DNA from 3 places in the Desulfovibrio sp. genome. Region 1 is predicted to be linked to each of the others. Evidence: predicted binding sites of a transcription regulator. Region 1 holds the regulator's gene; each other region holds the start of a gene.
The links. Region 1 encodes sigma-54, which starts transcription at its own class of promoters, with help from an activator protein. Its sites were predicted from a motif close to CTGGCACGGNNNNTGCTT; they were not measured.
Positions count from the first base shown of each region.

Region 2: the regulator sigma-54 is predicted to act here: its motif matches at 1,503-1,520, upstream of nifH (nitrogenase iron protein).
Region 3: the regulator sigma-54 is predicted to act here: its motif matches at 2,054-2,071, upstream of QZ383_RS07155 (UxaA family hydrolase).

Region 1 covers NZ_JAHZCJ010000001.1:531,399-534,679, forward strand. Annotated here, with positions in the region: gene QZ383_RS02260 (CTP synthase) at 1-636, shown strand, start outside; gene rpoN (RNA polymerase factor sigma-54) at 932-2,356, shown strand; gene raiA (ribosome-associated translation inhibitor RaiA) at 2,393-2,932, shown strand; gene rapZ (RNase adapter RapZ) at 3,119-3,281, shown strand, end outside.
Region 2 covers NZ_JAHZCJ010000010.1:94,086-97,366, forward strand. Annotated here, with positions in the region: gene QZ383_RS12575 (class I SAM-dependent methyltransferase) at 13-768, shown strand; gene nifH (nitrogenase iron protein) at 1,573-2,394, shown strand; gene QZ383_RS12585 (P-II family nitrogen regulator) at 2,422-2,745, shown strand; gene QZ383_RS12590 (P-II family nitrogen regulator) at 2,755-3,132, shown strand; gene nifD (nitrogenase molybdenum-iron protein alpha chain) at 3,144-3,281, shown strand, end outside.
Region 3 covers NZ_JAHZCJ010000004.1:127,338-130,618, reverse strand. Annotated here, with positions in the region: gene QZ383_RS07165 (tripartite tricarboxylate transporter substrate binding protein) at 1-335, opposite strand, end outside; gene QZ383_RS07160 (UxaA family hydrolase) at 425-1,585, opposite strand; gene QZ383_RS07155 (UxaA family hydrolase) at 1,590-1,874, opposite strand; gene QZ383_RS07150 (sigma-54-dependent Fis family transcriptional regulator) at 2,209-3,281, shown strand, end outside.

The DNA of each region.
Region 1 (3,281 bases):
GACGAAAGTAATTGCGCGGAATCCTTCAAGGGCTGTCACGGCATTCTTGTGCCCGGCGGCTTTGGCTACCGCGGCGTGGAAGGCAAGATTGCCGCCATCCGCTATGCGCGTGAAAACAACATTCCCTTCTTCGGCATCTGCCTTGGCATGCAGTGCGCGGTTATCGAATTTGCCCGCCACGTGGCAAACCTTGATGACGCCAACTCGGAAGAATTCAACCCGCTTTCTGACCACAAGGTTATCTACCTTATGACCGAGTGGTTCGACTTCCGCACCAAGAACGTTGAAAAACGCGACGCGGGTAGCGACAAGGGCGGCACCATGCGCCTTGGCTCCTACCCCTGTAAGGTGCAGCCCGATACCAAGGCCTTTGTGGCCTACAAAAAGGGCATGGTTGATGAACGCCACCGTCACCGCTACGAATTCAACAATGCCTTCAAGGAAATGCTGGGCGAAAAGGGCATGGTTTTCAGCGGCACCGCCCCTGACGATTCGCTTGTGGAAATCATTGAGCTGAAGAACCACCCCTGGTTCCTTGGCTGCCAGTTCCACCCCGAATTCAAATCCCGGCCCATGAACGCGCATCCGCTGTTCCGCGAATTTATCGGAGCGGCGAAAAAGTTCGCCAAGGTGTAATTCGCGGCGTTAACGCAGCGAGGCTTATTGGTTTTCACCACGCTTGGGTATCGCAAAATCGCGCAAAAAGGGGAGGGCATTGCCTTCCCCTTTTTTGGTGCGCAGTTTATTTTCAGCGGCGCAAAAACTGCGCCAAATCTGGGTTTTTGACGCGGGCAGCCCGTGCCTCAGGATAGGGATGCCGCGAACCTGATCTTGCAACTGTTAGCTATTGCATAATTTTTGCAGATGTGGCACAGTACTTGTAAACAGATAATTCTATAGTCCTATGGCTAGTTAAGGCAAAAGAGTACACATGGCACTGGAACTACGGCAGCAACTTAAGCTGTCACAGCAACTGGTAATGACCCCGCAATTGCAGCAGGCAATCAAGCTGTTGCAACTCTCACGCGTGGAACTTCTGGAAACTGTGCAGCAGGAGCTGCTTGAAAACCCCTTTCTCGAAGAATCTTCACTTACGGACGATGCCTCCCAGGAGCAGCACGACGACAGCCGCGAAGCGCCCAAGGAGGAAGTGTACGACAGGGAACTGGCCAAGGACGCCGACTGGGAAGACTACCTCGGCGAGTTTGCCAGCACACCCCGCCTTTCGCAGTCACGCGAATTTGAACTTGCCGAAGAAATTTCGCCCCTTGAAGCCCGCTATGCGGCCAAGCCCACCCTAGAAGGGCATCTGTTCTGGCAGTTGCGCCTTTCTTCGCTGACAGAAGAGCAGAAGGGGATTGGCGAGGTCATCATCGGCAATCTCTCCTCCGCCGGGTATCTGCAAGCCAGCATTGAAGAAGTGGCAGAAATGGCCCAGGTTGCGCCCGAGGCCGTGTTGCCCGTGCTTGAAAGGGTGCAGCTTTTTGACCCCATCGGCGTTGCCGCGCGTGATGCGCGCGAATGCCTGATGGTGCAGATCAAAAGCCTCAACTACGCCCGCGACCCCATCCTCGTGGAGCTGGTAGAATCGCACCTTGAAGACCTCGAGGCCAAGCGCTACAAGCCCCTGCTGCGCAAGTTCAAGCTCGATATGGAAGAGCTCAAGGAGTATCTGGATATCATTCAGAGCCTTGACCCATTGCCCGGCGCAAGTTTTGGCGGCGGCGAGCCAACTTACGTAAGCCCCGATGTATTTGTGTACAAGATGGGCGACGAATTTGTGATTTTGCTCAATGATGACGGCCTGCCCCAGTTGCAGCTTTCGGCCATGAGCCAGATGAATATTGGCAGTTCGGATAAGGAAAAGGACTACTGCTCCGAAAAGATCCGTTCCGCCTCATGGCTTATCAAGAGCCTGTATCAGCGCCAGCGCACGCTTTACAAGGTTATGGAAAGCATTGTGCGCCATCAGCAGCCATTTTTTGAAGACGGCGTGACCAAGCTCGCGCCGCTCATTCTCAAGGATATTGCTGACGATATCAGCATGCACGAATCAACGGTGAGCCGCATTACCACCAACAAGTATGTGGCAACGCCCCACGGCATCTTTGAATTGAAGTTTTTCTTTAACAGCGGCCTTGAACTCGATGACGGAAGTCAGGTAGGCTCAGAAAGCGTCAAGGCTCTGATCAAGAAATTCATCTCTGAGGAAGATACCCGATCCCCCCTCAGCGATGAGCGTATCGGCGAAATGCTCAAGGAGCGTCTCAAGGTCAATATTGCGCGGCGCACGGTGGCAAAATACCGCACGGCGCTTGATATTCCATCTTCGTCAAGGCGCAAGGAGCATTTCTGATTCCCCGTCGAGTGGCTCAATACTTAGGAGGAACTTATGAACATCTCATTTGCTTTCAAGAATTTTGAAGCCTCCGAACATCTGAAGAAGTATGCCCGTCGCCGCATGGAAAAGCTGGGACGGTTTTTTGGCAAGGCCTCTGGCCTTGAAGTTGCCGTTGTGCTGACAGTCGATAAGTTCCGCCATCGCTGCGAAGTGACCGTTACAGGCGAAGGCCTGCACATCAACGCCACGGAACAGACCTCAGACATGTATGCAGCCATTGACCTTGTGACAGACAAGGTTGAATCGCAGATCAAGCGCCAGGTGGCCCGGGTAAAGGCCCAGCGGCGGCATGCCCGTAATACGGATGTGGACGTGTTTACCTACAACCTCGATGCCGAAGCCGACGTGCAGCAGCCCGCTGACGGCACCGACCGCCTCGCCACCAAGCCCCTGCATCTGGATGAAGCGCTCATGCAGCTTGATTCCATCGGCAGCGAGTTTCTGGTGTTCTTTAACGCAGAAAACAACCGCATCAATGTGGTATACCGCACCAAGGTGAGCGGCTATGCCCTCATTGACCCCGTGTTGTAATCATTCATAATGGGGGGGCGGGCTGGCAACAGCTCGCCCCCGTTCAGGCGCACCCCCCCCTGCCGTTTGCCGCGCAATGGCCCTTACCCGGCTTGAGCGCGGCGCGGATTTGGCAACGTCCGTCAGAAGCCTGTGGCGCATAACCCCGGCTGCAAACGGCGATCTGACCCCGAAGAGGCGAATGTCATGAAGGATTCCGCGCAGATACCCGCCACAGATTCCACCCTTGCCGCACAGCCTGATGCTGACGCGCCCGTTCCCGGCGTGGATGTGCAGGTGTGCATTGTCACGGGCCTTTCCGGCGCTGGCAAAAGCACGGCGCTCAAGGTTTTTGAAGACATGGGTCACT
Region 2 (3,281 bases), on a different contig from region 1:
AAAGGATACGCCATGACAGCCCAAAACAGCACCAGGGAATTCTGGAACAGCAGAGCCGAGTCCTTTCCCCGCTATGAAGCCGGGGCTGACACCTACGAGGGGCGCATGCTCCAGCTGGCGCGCGACAACGGCGTGGATTTTCGCGGCAAAACGGTTCTGGATGTGGGCTGCGGCAGCGGCATGTACACCATCCGCCTTGCGCAGGAGGCCGCATCGGTCACTGCCGTAGATATATCGGACGAAATGCTCCGCATCCTCATGCAGGATGCCGCCGCGCAGGGCCTTGCCAACATCCGGCCCGTGCTTTCCGACTGGGAGCACTTTGCCCTTGAGGAACGCTTTCAGATTGTTTTTGCTTCCATGACCCCGGCCCTGAGCGATGACGCCGCCCGCGAAAAGCTGCAGCACTACGCGCTGGAGCAGGTGGTCTTTATGGGTTTTAACGAGCGCAAAACTTCGGATGTCATGGCCGGGCTGTACACGCATTACGGCATTACGCCGCCCCAGTTTGCCGATGCCCCAGATATGCGCGCATGGCTTGAGAGTCAGTGCATTCAGTATACAGCGCTGCCCGTTAACGGTCAGTGGATTGTGCCGCACACCCGCGACAAGCTGCTTGGAGCCTGCGCCGCCAACCTGCGCGCCCGTGGCGCTGAGCCGGACATGGCCCATCTTGCCGCGCATCTTGAGGGATTTCGCAACCAGAACGGGGAATATGTGGAACGCACGGAATATTCCCTTGAAATGCTGATCTGGCAGATATCCTAATCACGACTCTAACCCGCGCAGAAACTTTAAAAACTTCTGGCTGCGCGTAGCTCACCTTCCCCATCCCCGAACCCCATACTGCATTTCTGCCGCGCATGCCGTTCATAAGCCGTGCGCAAGGTCTTGCCCGCAGTATTTCTTGCGCGAGTTGGGTTGTTCACGCTTTGCAACTTTTACGTTTCCATTCCTATTTTGGTACAATTTTGAATCAAACTTTTCCTGTCTTGGCTATGCATATCTTTGCGGCCATGCAGGCCTGACCACGCTTGATGAATAAGCCCTTTTCTCTCCCCTACTGGCAAAACCGTCCGAACAGATACGTTCTTGCCTGAACCGCTCCCTTCCTCCCTTCACACTGCTCTCAATTCGCCGCTTTTTGGCGATTCAACCCCTGCCCCGCCCCATTTACCAGATGGGCCGGGCTTTCTGTGTTCATGAGCAGCCATCACTGCCCTGCCTGTTTTCCTCTGCCGTTTCCATCATCATGTGTTCCAAATGTAGCCCATTCTGCCCCAGCACATTCACACATGGCAATTCCCCTGCAACACGTTCCCAATTTCAAACAAATTTGTATCGGCTGTTTATGCCTGAAATTTTTGCTCAAATAAAAATCTATTATTAAAGCAAGTTACAGATTGGACAGTTTTTTCCGCACGATGGGCCACCTTAACAAATTTGTATTGATTGTGCATGCAGATTATAAAATTAAGTAATAATATTATATAGTTAATCTAACGGCACGGTTTCTGCACAAAGAGGGACAAGCGCAACGAGCGCGGGAACATCAAACCCAGAGGGAATCTCATGCGTCAGGTAGCTATTTACGGCAAGGGCGGTATCGGCAAGTCCACCACCACACAGAACCTTAACGCCGGCCTTGGCGAAATGGGCAAGAACATCATGATCGTGGGTTGCGACCCCAAGGCCGACTCCACGCGCCTTATCCTGGGCGGCCTTGCCCAGCAGAGCGTGCTCGATACCCTGCGTGAAGAGGGTGAAGACATCGAGCTGGATCTGGTGCTCAAAAACGGCTTCAAGGGCATCCGCTGCGTGGAATCCGGCGGCCCCGAACCGGGCGTCGGCTGTGCCGGGCGCGGCATCATCACCTCCATCGGTCTGCTGGAGCGCCTTGGCGCTTACACCGAAGACCTCGACTACGTGTTCTATGACGTTTTGGGCGACGTTGTGTGCGGCGGTTTCGCCATGCCCATCCGTGAAGGCAAGGCCCAGGAAATCTACATCGTGGCTTCGGGCGAAATGATGGCCCTCTACGCCGCCAACAACATCTGCAAGGGTGTAAAAAAGTACGCCAACACCGGCGGCGTGCGCCTTGGCGGCATCATTTGCAACAGCCGCAAGGTTGATGGCGAAGCCGAGCTTGTCTCTGCCGTTGCCAAGGAAATCGGCACCCAGATGATCCACTTTGTGCCGCGCGACAACATGGTGCAGCGCGCCGAAATCAACAAGCAGACCGTTATCGAATTTGACCCCACCTGCGGACAGGCCGACGAATACCGCACCCTGGCGCAGAAGATCGACGGTAACGACATGTTTATTATCCCCAAGCCCCTTTCCCAGGAACGGCTCGAAGAGCTGCTCATGGAACACGGCTTGATGGACGCCTAAACCAACAGCACGAAACGGAGAACAACAATGCAGATGATTCGCACGATTATTCGGCCTGAAAAGACCACCGAGGTTCTCTCCGAGCTGCTGTCAGCGGGCTTTCCCGCCGTTACCAAGCTTGATGTGGTGGGCCGTGGCAAGCAGAAAGGCATCATGGTGGGCGATATCCAGTACGACGAAATTCCCAAGCAGATGCTCATGCTTGTGGTCAGCGATGAAGACAAGGACGATGCCATCCGCGTTATCCTGCGCGTGGCAAAAACGGGCGACGGTCACTTTGGCGATGGCAGAATCTTTGTTTCAAGCGTCAGCGAGGCCTGGACCATCAGCAGCGGCAAGTCCGGCCTGTAGGAGGCTCCCATGCAGGAAATAGTTGCAATGGTTCGAGCCAACATGGTGGCGGCTACCAAGAATGCCCTGTCCAAGGCCGGATGCCCCTCATTCTCATGCACCAAGTGCCTGGGACGCGGCAAAAAAGGCATGGATCCCGCCACCCTGCGCATGGTTATGGAAAGCGGCGAGCTGCCGCGCACTCCGGCGGGCGAATCCCTGACCGAAGTGGGCAGGCTGATCCCCAAGCGGTTGTTCAATATCTGCGTTCCCGATGAAAAGGTCGAAGCTGTGGTCAAGGCCATTATAGAGGCCAACAGCACCGGCCACCCCGGCGATGGAAAGATCTTTGTGATGCCGGTGGAAGAATCCTATGTGGTTCGCACGGGCGAGCGCGCTGACGCATAAGGAAGGTATGTATGAGTATTGACGCCAACGCAGTAGTGCTTGAGCGCTACAACGCCAAGGTCTTCAAGAACCGCAAGGAGCACATGCTCAAGGTCAATCCTGCGGAAGACCAGATTATTATCGCCAACACGCGTGCCATTCCCGGCATC
Region 3 (3,281 bases), on a different contig from region 1:
GCATTGAATGAAGCACGCTGCGCGAGGGATTGAAGCACGAGATGCGGGATATTGAGGCCGCCAATGGTGTAGCCATCAGGGCTTGCCTTGGCTATTTCCGTAAAGCCGATAATGCCGCCAGCGCCGGGTTTATACACAAACACCCAGGGTTCTTTGACATATTTATCCCAGTATTTTTGCATGATCCGTGCTTGAACGTCACTGGAGCCACCTGCGGTAAAAGCAATGATCATGCTGACTGGTTTGTCTGGGTACGCGGCGGCAGCCGGATGGGCAGCCATTAAAATGAGGGAGAGGGCGAGGAAAAGGCAAGGTAATATGGCTTTGAACTTCATCTAGGCCTCCTTTTCGAAAGCAGTATCATTCCTTTTTGGGGGAAGAAAGTATCCTGGGAAAGCAACTTTCCCAGGATACATAACGCAACTTAAGCGCTTTCGTACAAACGGGTCATAATAAACTCTCTGTGTCCCAGAACTTCAGCGGAGGTATTGCGTCCGTTGCAGGTGCGGAACATCATTTCAAGCAGCTTGTCGCCAGCGGCATCGAGGTTTATTTCGCGGCGCAGAATGCCGGAAACGTCAACATCAATGTGCTCGCTCATGGTGCGCACGGTACGGGGGTTGGCCGAAAGTTTGATCACCGGCAGAATGGGATTGCCGATGATGTTGCCCTGGCCCGTGGGGAAAAAGTGCACCACAAAACCGGAGGCCGCGCAGAGCGTAACCATTTCAGCAGCGGCGGACGAGGAATCCATGAACCACAGGCCGGGGCCGGTGGGCATTTCAGCCTTGTCGAGGCAGCCGACAACAGGAGCTTTGCGGCCAATCTTCTGCACATTGCCCAGGGCTTTTTCCTCAATGGTGGTCAGGCCGCCTTCAATGTTGCCCTTGGTGGGCTGGGAGTCGCTGAGGTCGTCTGTTTTGTGGTCGTCCACAACTTTGGCGTAGCGGTCAAAAAAGGCCTTGAACTGGGCGCGTACTTCATCATTGGCGCAGCGTTCCATAACCAGATGCTCACCGCCGGTGATCTCAGTGGTTTCACCAAAGAGTGTGGTGGCGCCCTTTTCCCACAGTTTGTCAAAAGCATTACCAACGGTGGGGTTGGCGGCAATACCGGAGGTGGTGTCGGATTCGCCGCACTTGGTGGAGACCCACAGTTCGTTCACCTTGCATTCGGTGCGTTGCAATTCGGTGGCGAAGTGCATGAATTCCTTGGCCTTGCGGGAAGCGCTGCAAATGGTTTCAAGGTCGCCGTGCTGTTCGATGGCAAAGCCTTCAACGGGCTTGCCGGTCTTGGCGATACCGTCCACCACTCGCTTGGTCCATTGGGGTTCGATACCGATAACGATAACGGCGGCAACGTTGGGGTTGGAGCCCACGCCGATCAGCGTGCGGAAATGCAGGTCAAGGTCTTCGCCAAACTGGAGGCGGCCATAAGCATGGGGAAGAGCCAGGGTGCCCTTGACGTTGTTGGCTACCGCTTCGCAAGCGGCGTTGGAGAGGTCGTCCAGGGGCAGAATGATAACGTGGTTACGGATGCCCACGCGGCCATTTTCGCGGCGATAGGCCATAAATGTCTGTTGCATCAGATTACCACCTCTTGGTTTTGACGTTGTGGACATGCAGGTGTTCGCCACGCTTGATGGGCTGCACAACCTTGCCAATGTCGGTGCCGTACTTGATGACGGTGTCGCCCACAGCCATATCCTTAAGGGCAATCTTGTGGCCGATCGGAATGTCGTTCAGCGTTTCAAAGTCAATGCTCTGGTTTCCGTCCATGACCCAGCCATTGAGCTTGTCGCCTTTCTTCACCCCTTCGACAACGATAACACCGACGCTGTCGCCGGGTTCGTGAACCACAAAATGGGTTACCATACCGCTCTCCTTTAATAACATTGCTATAAAAAAGTTTTTTCAGGCAAAAACTTAATGGCAGCATGAGCAAAACAAGAGTATATTTTGCAAAATTATTAGTTTTGTATCTGTGGTATATTGTATATCCACACATAAATACCAATAATATTTTGTGCCTTTAAGCCTTGCTGTAGGGTATAGAGCAATTGGTGTGCCAAAAAATGTGTTGCTCGGTATCCTGCGAGAATAATGGATTTATTTTCACAAACTTGATTGAACAACCAGTGAAAGCTTTGATTTGTTGGTAAAATTGATTATATTTGGGCACAAAATTGCCCAAATACAGGCGGTTACTATGAAATATACAATTACACCCAAGGGGTTGAGCAATCCCTCTCTCACTGTAGGACAGGTTGTTCACCATCTGGCCCGCATTGTGGCAGGAAAAATCGACAGGAACGCTTTTTTTCAAATTTTATCAAAACAGATTCGTGAACTTTTTCACTACGACAGGTTTTGTATTAATCTTTATGACGCTGAAAGGGAATTTCTGAACCTGTTCACCGCTGCGGATGGAACCGTAGTAGAATCACTTTCAAATACTCGCATAGCGCGCAATACGGTGGCAGGTCTTGCCATATCCTCGCGCAAACCTGTTGTTATTAATGATCTTTCTGTGCATAATCTGGGTGATGGCCCCATGCCGCTCTCGTCAGTGGGCCTTAACGCAACTATTGCCCTGCCCCTGATCATCAACCGCGAGGTCATTGGCACGCTGCACGTTTCTTTTGTAAAACAGCCTGATAATATTGTTGAGATTCTGAACTTCCTCATTGAACTTACACCAGTGCTTACGGCTTTTCTGTTCGCAGTTCTGGCTGAGGAACGAACGGCAAAGGTAAGACCTGTGACGGAGCATTCCGGCAAAATACAGGATGACTCAAGCAGTATTCTACTGGAAACCAAGCTGCTCGAGACGCCGCCCATGGTGCGTACAATGGCTGTGGTGCGCAAAGTTGCAAAGCTGAATATTCCCGTGCTCATCACCGGAGAGACAGGCACGGGCAAAAGCATGCTGGCGCGCTGGCTGCACCGTCACAGCCCGCGGCGGGAAGAAAACTTCGTCAAGGTCAACTGCCCTTCCATCGCCCCCACGCTTTTTGAAAGCGAAATGTTCGGCTATGCAAAGGGTGCTTTTACCGGGGCCACAGCCAAGCGCATTGGCCGTATTGAACTGGCCCAGCACGGAACCCTGTTTCTGGATGAAATTGGCGAACTTGCGCCGGAAATGCAGAGCAAACTGCTACTGGTCATGGAAGAAAATTCCTTTGAGCGCGTGGGCGAGGCTGAATCCACGGGCGTGGACATCCGCGTAATTTCAGCCACCAATATTGATCTGGCAGCAGCCATGGCCGAGGGGCGTCTGCG